DNA from 2 places in the Paenibacillus hodogayensis genome. Region 2 is predicted to be linked to the other one. Evidence: predicted binding sites of a transcription regulator. Region 2 holds the regulator's gene; the other holds the start of a gene.
The links. Region 2 encodes LexA, which represses DNA repair genes until DNA is damaged. Its sites were predicted from a motif close to CGAACATATGTTCG; they were not measured.
Positions count from the first base shown of each region.

Region 1 (4,323 bases), on a different contig from region 2:
CTCGATTTTCAGCTCATGCAGCCTTTGTCGAGATACCCCGATATGACGGGCGATGTGATTCATCCGCTGGCCTTCCATGATGCATTCCAGCACCGTCCGCTGACGGTCGTCGGCTATCCGCTCGGCAGCGGTTTCGAGCCGCGTCACCTTGGCCTCCAACTGCCTCAGCCGGCTCCAATGCTTCTCGCGCTTTTGCGCCTCCCGGTTTACCGAATCGGTGTAACGTCCCTTCCCCTTGGGCATCGCCCCGTCCAATCCATACAAACCCGTCATGCTCCCCCCGACATGCTCCAGCAGATCGCGCAGCCGATCGATCTCCCGCACCATCCACGGATAATCTTTCAACTCTTCCTCTACCAACTCCATATCTTCCGTTTTGGCCGAAGGCCGATAGGGGTCGTGGCGGGCGGCTGCCGCGCCGGCATCCTTCGCTTCCCATTGCGGGCAAGCTTCGATTTCGCCTATCGAGCATTGATGCACCCGGCAAATGCTTTTTGCCCCCCATAAGCTCCCGGGACAACGGCTGCACACCTCGTCCCGATAATAGTCGATTTGCTCCAAGGTCGGTTTGTTCATCCGCGCCAGCCCCTTTCGATATTTGAAAAATACGCTTATCGCGTCCAAAGCTCCCATCCAGAAACCGGAACGTCTGTTCCTATTTCCTATTATGTACGCGATTCGCGTACTTTTCAAGCTTATTTTTGCAAATTTCGCCTAATATATTGAAAAAAAGTTCGCGTTGTGCGATTATTAAAGAGAGAAAAACCGCCAAGGCTTCTTAGGCGAGTCGCGGAACGGAGGTGGTCCCGGATGATCGGCGAGACAATCACACAGCTTCGCAAACAACAACGCTGGTCCCAGCTAGCGGTGGCCGATCGGCTCGGGATCGCCAAGAGCACCTATGCGGGATACGAATCGGGTTATCGCGAGCCTTCCTTGGATACGCTGCGCCAACTGGCCGATATGTTCGGCGTCAGTATGGACACGCTGGTCGGCCAGAACGGCGGCCATTCTGGCGATCCGAGCGGTACGAACAATCCGCCCGCAGCCGGCGAATGGGAGGACCCGGAACTGGGTATCTGGTTCAAGGAACTGTTGGAAGCGCCGGAGGAACGACGCGACGAGCTGCGCAAAATTTGGGAGATTATTAAGATGAGGGAAGCCGGCCGAAGGCCTGGCGACAAGCAAGGAGAGTAAGCGGAGCATGCAGAGTGATCCTATTCGTCCGTCGTCTTTAGCCGGGCGTTTCTTTTCACCTTCGATACGAACATACATTCTATAGAAGAAAGGGGATCGAATGATGTACAACTACCAGAGCACGCCGCTGGAGCAATCGATCGAACGGCTGTACCGGGCTATGAATATGCGCGAGGCGCACCAGCTCGATCCGGAGACGATCGCCTCCCATCTCGGCATCTGGCTGCATTATGCGCCTTTCGCCAGCCGGGCGATCGACCGGGCCGGTCTCCAGTCCATCGTGCTCGACAGCCGGCTGTCGCGGCAGGAGCAGTGGCAGGATTTCGGCCACGAGCTGTGTCACGTGCTCCATCATGGAGGAAACCAGTTGACCATCAGCGAGGCGTTCATCCGTTTTCAGGAGACGAAGGCGGTCAATTTTGCCTACCAGTTCTGCATTCCGACGTTCATGCTGCTGGACGCGGAGCTGCCCAAGCTCGAGTCCGAGGCGGTTGCGGCGGTCGCCTCCCAATTCGGGGTAGCGCCCGAGTTTGCCAAGGAACGGCTGAAGCGGCATACCCGGCAAATCACCTCAAACAAAATTGCGGAGAGGCTGACCGCGCATTTTCACGCCGAGGAGCTGTTCAAACGCCGCAAAGGGATCGACTATATCGTGCCGACCGGCCGCTCGCATATGCTGTTTTGCCGGGAGCGCGGCGTGATCGGCTACATGGGGGACCGCGATGAATCCGACTAAAATCATACCTGTCGTCACCGACGGCTATACGCGAAAATGGTTCGGACTGGACATGGAATCGTCCGATCTCGCCTACCGCCCCCACCTGTCGATCAGCGGCTATTCGGACGCGTTATTCGCCCTCTCGCTCGACGACGAAGGCCTGGAATCGCTCGGGGTGAAGCGGGGCGACTATTTGCTGTTCAGTACGAAAGCCGCGCTGCATACGTCCGGCCAGATTGCGCTCATCCGCCAGGAAGAAGACTACATGATCCGCGAAGCTTACTGGAACGGTGACGTTACGCTGCTGCGCGTGCCCGGCGAAGCTTTCCCGCCGATTATGGCTCCGACCGAGAATATTCGCATCACCGCAGTACTCGACACGGTCATCGCCAACGACAAGCATGCGCCACTCGTGCGTTTCCGGTAGTTCGCCGCCTGGGCAAAAAGAAACAGCAAAGAGAGCTGCAGCGGTCCGCCTCTCGCGGAAAACCGTTACAGCCCTCGTTCCCGCGTCCGGGTACGCGGCCTTTCCCTTCTTATTCCCTGCTTGCGGCTATCCATTGCCCCGCGGAGGCTCCCCGTTTTGCGAACGGCCTCCCCAAGATCGACAATGCCGCCTTCACGCTTTGCCGAGAGCCGCCAGGACAACCCGATACCGGCGCAGCATGGCTAGTCGCCAAGGCACGATCATACCGAAGGCGAGCAGGAAGAAAAGCGCACCCGTCTGCGGAATCGTCACCGCCCGTTCGACCAGGTCGTGCAGCAGCAGGCGAACGATCAGCAGCGCGATAATGATGAAGACGAACGCCTTTGACCGAACCATATACACCTGGCCTCCCCTGGCCTCGAATTTCGAGGTCAAGATAAGCGGGTACGAGAAAAACAATACGCCGGCCAGCAGCGCGGCTGCGGCCCACAGCCAGGGCACATGCGTCGGCGGGTACGCAAACATCGCAAACCCGGTTGACATACCGAGCGGCGGAATCATAATTTTTTTGAACGAGGTCGGCTTGGACGACGCCTTCAGGCGTACGGTAATAATGACCGCACCTACGACCAGGGCGACCGCAATCGAGGCCAGTTGGGGCAGCCATGAAAGATTCACCTCGAACACACCTCCGGTTTCATCACGAACATCGGTAAGGACACTCCCTTATCTTACTCCGGCTGACCTGCGCTTGACAACGCCGTCTCTTCCTCTTACGGTATTCTTAGTCCGCTGCATCATTCGGATAGATCCCCTATGTACGATAAAACGGAGGAGCTTGCGCATGGAACCCACGAATAACCCCGAGATTCCCCTGATGGGCTTAATCGCCCGCCTGATGCGGCAGCACCATTATAACTCCCACCTATCGCTCAAAGACCAGGATGTGCACCCCGGGCAGCCTCCGCTTCTGTTCGCGCTGTCGCGGAACGACGGGCTGCGTCAGAACGAGCTGGCCGAGAAGATGCTGGTAAAGCCGGCTACCGTGACCGTCATGCTGAACCGGATGGTCAAAAACGGCCTCGTCGAGCGGAGGACCGATCCGCAGGATCAGCGCGTTTCGCGCGTTTACTTGACAGACAAAGGGCGGAGTGCGGTCAAGGAAGTGCGCGCCGCGCTGCAAGCGAGCGAAGCCCAAGCGCTGGAAGGCCTTTCCGACGAAGACAAGCTGCTGCTGCGCCGCCTGCTGACGCATATGTACGATAATGTCAAACGCCACGGGCAGACGGCCGTCCGGCAAGCGCAAGAGGAGAAGCCCGACGGGACAAGCTCCGGAACGATATCGGATTGACGCGTCAATTCTGAGCATAGGCATTGACCTGAAAAAGCATTAAGGTTTACAATAATCTACGGTAACTTTCACATATTCAAGCGATCGTTCACCCGCCTTCGGAAGCTTGAGGCGCGTGCCGATTTCCATTAGAACGGAGGCCCTTCCCTAGCCCATGTGGATCAAATCGTCTGTCATATGCGGTTATTTGCTTGTCGCCTACTGGCTTTCTTCGCATTTTGGCCTGTTGAAAATGTGCTTCTACCCGTCGCTCGGAGCGTTCAGCTATTTCTTCATTAGCCGCAATCTGCAAAAGACCGAGACCGTCAAGCTGGTCGGCGCGGCCATCGCGGTCGCGGCGGCGGGTAGCGCACTGAACGCTCTCCACCCGAGCTCCGTCGCCTTTTTGCTGACCTGCATCATGGCGCTGGGCATCATTCACTTCATTCGCATCCAGGCCGCTCCGCTGCTGGCTGTGGCGCTGATCCCGTTCTTCGCTCCGCTGCCGCATCTGTGGACGCTGCCTGTCTTCGTAGGCATGTCGCTGCTCGGCCTGCTGGCCGCCTTGCAGCTCTCTCGGGGGTTAGAAGCGGTGTGGGCTGCGGCCAGGCCGGAAGCGAAAGCGAAAGCCGCCAATCTGTAGCACGGACG
Region 1 covers NZ_BAAAYO010000013.1:171,356-175,678, forward strand. Annotated here, with positions in the region: gene ABD796_RS26950 (hypothetical protein) at 1-576, opposite strand, end outside; gene ABD796_RS26955 (helix-turn-helix domain-containing protein) at 811-1,197, shown strand; gene ABD796_RS26960 (ImmA/IrrE family metallo-endopeptidase) at 1,301-1,933, shown strand; gene ABD796_RS26965 (hypothetical protein) at 1,920-2,342, shown strand; gene ABD796_RS26970 (CcdC family protein) at 2,535-3,020, opposite strand; gene ABD796_RS26975 (MarR family winged helix-turn-helix transcriptional regulator) at 3,187-3,693, shown strand; gene ABD796_RS26980 (hypothetical protein) at 3,848-4,315, shown strand.
Region 1: a site for LexA is predicted at 1,265-1,278, ahead of ABD796_RS26960 (ImmA/IrrE family metallo-endopeptidase). Genes of this name have one in related genera too.

Region 2 (4,323 bases):
TCGGCGGCGGCGGCGCAGGTCGCCTGAAACGCTTCTTTTACACTGCGGTCGTCCCACAGCAGCGTGTCGTCCAAATCGAACAGGATTGCCTGAATAGCCATGAACCGTTTCTCCCCTTTATCCCCATTAAGCCGCTTCTTCTTTATAAGCGATTCCGTTATGTTCGGCGAACTTCTTCAGCCGCGCAGCAATAGCCGGTATGTCGTACAAGCTCTGAAACTTGGACAATACCCAGCGCGTCCGTTTTCCTTTCAGCTGAATCGCCACGCTCCCGCTCTGCACCGAGATCGATTCGATCTCATCGGCTCCGAACACTTTATCCATGCCCATGCGCCGGGTGGCGAGCTTTTGCTTGCCGATCTTGATATACGGTCTGCGCAAGAAGTACATGACCCCCAGCACCATGTAGCCGAGTACGGTAATCCAGTACAACGACTGCGATTCGTACAGCATGACCGAGACGATTGCGAAGAAGAGCGAACAGGCTACAAGCAGAGCGGGCAAAAACCAGCTTCTTCCCTTGTAGACATCCATTTGCTCCTGTGCCGACACCGATATCGGTGTATGACCGGTTTTCTTCCGGCGGCTGTTAATATCCTTGCTGTTTTTTTGCACCATGCGTTCCCATTTTCGGGACATGCGGCTCCTCCGTTCTAATGAGGCTTTTTATCAGGGCCGGCCCCTTGGTCGCCGTCCACGAATTCGATCGAATCAAGCTGCGCCCGGAGCGACGTTTTGAACGCATCGATATACCGCTTGCGCAATTCGTTGCGTTCTTCCAGCTCTTCGTCCGTCAAGCCGACGGTGTTCGCCTTTTTGGCAAGCTCGTTGATGCGGGCAATCATTTGTTCGGTAATCATGTTCGGCCTCCTTGTGTCGGTTACTTCTACTTTGCATGGTTCCGAGCCGATTGTCAAGGAAAGCGGAGCAAACGCGCAAAAGCCCGGAGCGTGTCCGGGCGGGAATCGATTGCCTTCGATAGGATGGAGAAATATCCGTTTATTGAGGCAGCTGCAGCACCTGGCCGGCGCGAACGGCAGACGAGGACAAGCCGTTAACCTTCTTCAGCTTTTCGATATAAACGCGTATATCCTCGCTCTTCTTGGCGCGGCCCTCCGCAATCGACCATAAGGAGTCGCCAGGCTGAACGACGACATGTTCGTACGTTCGAATAGCCCCAGCCTGCACTTCGCCGTCGCCGATCACGGCGGAAAGCACGGCGGCAATGCCGACGCACAACAGAAGCGCTGCGGCGGCCGCCAGCAGTCGCACCTTGAGGCGGACGACGACCGCCCGGACAGCTTCGAAACGGTTCGAAGACGGACGGGAAACGGTACGAGACCGGCCCGCCGCGGAGCCGGCGGCTGTATGAGTGCTGCGATGGAAATCGCTTGGAATGTACATAAAAGAGTTGGACATTGGAATTACCTCCCCAAACACTTGTTCTGGTATCAGATTAACACGAACGTATATTCGCGTCAATGATTTTCGAACAAGCGTTCGCATGTTCGTATTTTATCGGGAAAAATCGAACTTATGTTTGTACGAACTCCGGTTCTGTGGTATAATTTACCCAATATAACATGTCCGTATTGGAGTGATGATCGTGAGCAAGGTTTCCAATCGCCAACAAGCGATACTCGATTTTATTAAGAACGAAGTGCGCGATAAAGGCTATCCCCCTTCCGTGCGGGAAATCGGCGAAGCCGTAGGGCTTGCGTCCAGCTCCACGGTTCACGGCCATCTGGACCGTCTGGAAAGGAAAGGGCTCATTCGTAGGGACCCGACGAAGCCCCGGGCGATCGAGATATTGGGACATGACGATTCGTTGTCCGCCTTCTCTTTCTCTATCGCGCGCGTCCCGCTCATCGGGAAAGTTACCGCCGGGGTGCCGATTACGGCAACCGAGAACATCGAGGAATATTTCCCGCTTCCCAGCCACTTCGTAGGCGATCATAACGTCTTCATGCTGCGGGTTGTCGGAGAAAGCATGATCGATGCCGGCATTCACCATAACGATTACGTCATTGTCAAGCAGCAGCCGACCGCGAACAACGGAGATATCGTCGTGGCGATGACCGAGGACGACGAAGCGACCGTGAAGACGTTCTACCGGGAACGCGACCATATCCGGCTCCAGCCGGAAAACCCGGCCATGGACCCGATCCGGCTTCGTAACGTCACCATTCTCGGCAAAGTGATCGGCCTGTTCCGCGATATTCATTGAGACAACAGCAAGCAGCCCTCCGCATCGAATCGGGAGGGCTGTTTTTATATGGATGGAAGCCTGCGGGTTCGTTCCCACAACACCGCGGACTCTTTCCAACTAAAAAATCCCCTGCCATAAGCATGGCAGGGGGTACTGATGTACAGCGGGCTGCGATTAAATAAACGCTCTCGAAATGATTACCAGAAGGATGAAGAGAACAAGGATAACGCCCGTACTCGTCCACAGCCCGCCGCCTCCGCAGCTGAAGCCGCCGCCGAATCCACCAACATCAGACATTTTGTCACCTACCTTCTTTTTAACTACAATCACATAGTATGAGCGAAAATCGAAATGGTTTGGACGAATGCCCTATACGGATAGGAGCCCTATCGTTCGCAGCACAAAATGTTAGCCAGAAATAGCCTTCCTTTGGTTACGGTATTACGAATTTACGACGTCGAAGCGATCATGTCTGCCTCGTCCAAGTGAAAAAAAGCGCCTCCGTAGCGTGGAGGCACTTTTTTCAAGGGCTGCTTAATTTAGTTCGAGTCTCGCGATTCGAAAGGAACAATGGTGGTGGCATTCAGGGGCCCCACCTGCGACAGGTCTTGAATGCGGTAGCATGCCCCAAAAGGATCCCCCCGCTATTGCTTATGCGATAAAGGTTTCCGCTCTTAGTACAACGTCATGTACTGATCGCGTTCCCAAGCGTGAATCTGGGTGCGGTACATGTCCCACTCGATTTCCTTAAGCTCTACGAAGTGAGAAAGCGCGTGCTCGCCGAGGGCGTCGCAGATCACTTCGTCGCTCAGCAGCTCGATCAGCGCTTCGCGAAGATCGGCCGGCAAGCTCGGAATGCCTTGATCTTCCCGCTCTTCTTCGGTCATGACATAGATATTGCGGTCGACCGGGGCCGGCAGCACCGTTTTGTTCTGAATGCCGTCCAAGCCGGCCTTCAGCATAACCGCAAGCGCCAGGTAAGGGTTGGCCGCCGGATCGGGGTTGCGCACCTCTACGCGGGTGCTTAAGCCGCGGGAAGCCGGTATCCGGATCATCGGACTGCGATTGCTCGCCGACCATGCTACGTAGCACGGGGCTTCATAGCCGGGAACAAGCCGTTTGTACGAATTGACGGTCGGGTTTGTGATCGCTGCGAACGCGCGGGCATGCTTGAGCACCCCTGCCATATAATGGCGGGCCGTTTCGCTCAATCCGAGCTTGTCGCTGTCGTCGAAAAATGAATTCGTGCTGCCCTGGAACAGCGATTGATGGCAGTGCATGCCCGAGCCGTTGACGCCGAACAGCGGCTTAGGCATGAAGGTTGCATGCAGGCCGTGCTGTCTGGCGATCGTCTTCACGACGAGCTTGAACGTCTGAATCTGGTCGGCCGCCTTGATGGCGTCCGCATACTTAAAATCGATTTCGTGCTGGCCCGGAGCAACTTCGTGATGGGAGGCTTCGATTTCAAAGCCCATCTCCTCCAGAGTCAACACGATTTCGCGGCGACAGTTCTCGCCGAGATCGGTAGGCGCCAAGTCGAAGTAACCGCCTTGGTCGTTCAGCTCCGTTGTCGGATTACCCTTCTCGTCGGTCTTGAACAGGAAAAATTCCGGCTCCGGACCAACGTTCATGGCCGTATAGCCCATATCCTCCGCTTCCTTCAACGCCCGCTTCAGAATGCCGCGCGGATCGCCAGGGAACGGACGGCCGTCCGGCAAATAGATATCACAGATCAGACGGGCTACGCGATCCTCGGCAACCCAAGGGAAGATGACCCAGGTGGCCAGATCCGGGTACAAATACATGTCCGATTCTTCGATGCGCACATAGCCTTCAATAGAGGAGCCATCGAACATCATCTTGTTATCAAGCGCTTTTTCCAGCTGGCTGAGCGGAATTTCCACGTTTTTGATCGTGCCGAGCAGGTCGGTAAATTGCAGCCGAATAAAGCGGACATTTTCCTCTTTGGCAATTCGCAAAATGTCTTCCTTCGTGTAGTTCGATTGAGTCATCGTACAACTCCTCCTTATGACTTATGATTTAAAAACCGCGAAAGCTCGCCTTGAATAAGGGATACTTTACCCCGGCGATTGCCGGTCAACAGCTCGCGCTTA
Region 2 covers NZ_BAAAYO010000006.1:236,108-240,430, forward strand. Annotated here, with positions in the region: gene ABD796_RS12190 (HAD family hydrolase) at 1-101, opposite strand, end outside; gene ABD796_RS12195 (hypothetical protein) at 127-639, opposite strand; gene ABD796_RS12200 (DUF896 domain-containing protein) at 654-860, opposite strand; gene ABD796_RS12205 (LysM peptidoglycan-binding domain-containing protein) at 1,000-1,419, opposite strand; gene lexA (transcriptional repressor LexA) at 1,607-2,227, shown strand; gene ABD796_RS12215 (hypothetical protein) at 2,366-2,548, shown strand; gene glnA (type I glutamate--ammonia ligase) at 2,884-4,221, opposite strand; gene ABD796_RS12225 (MerR family transcriptional regulator) at 4,236-4,323, opposite strand, start outside.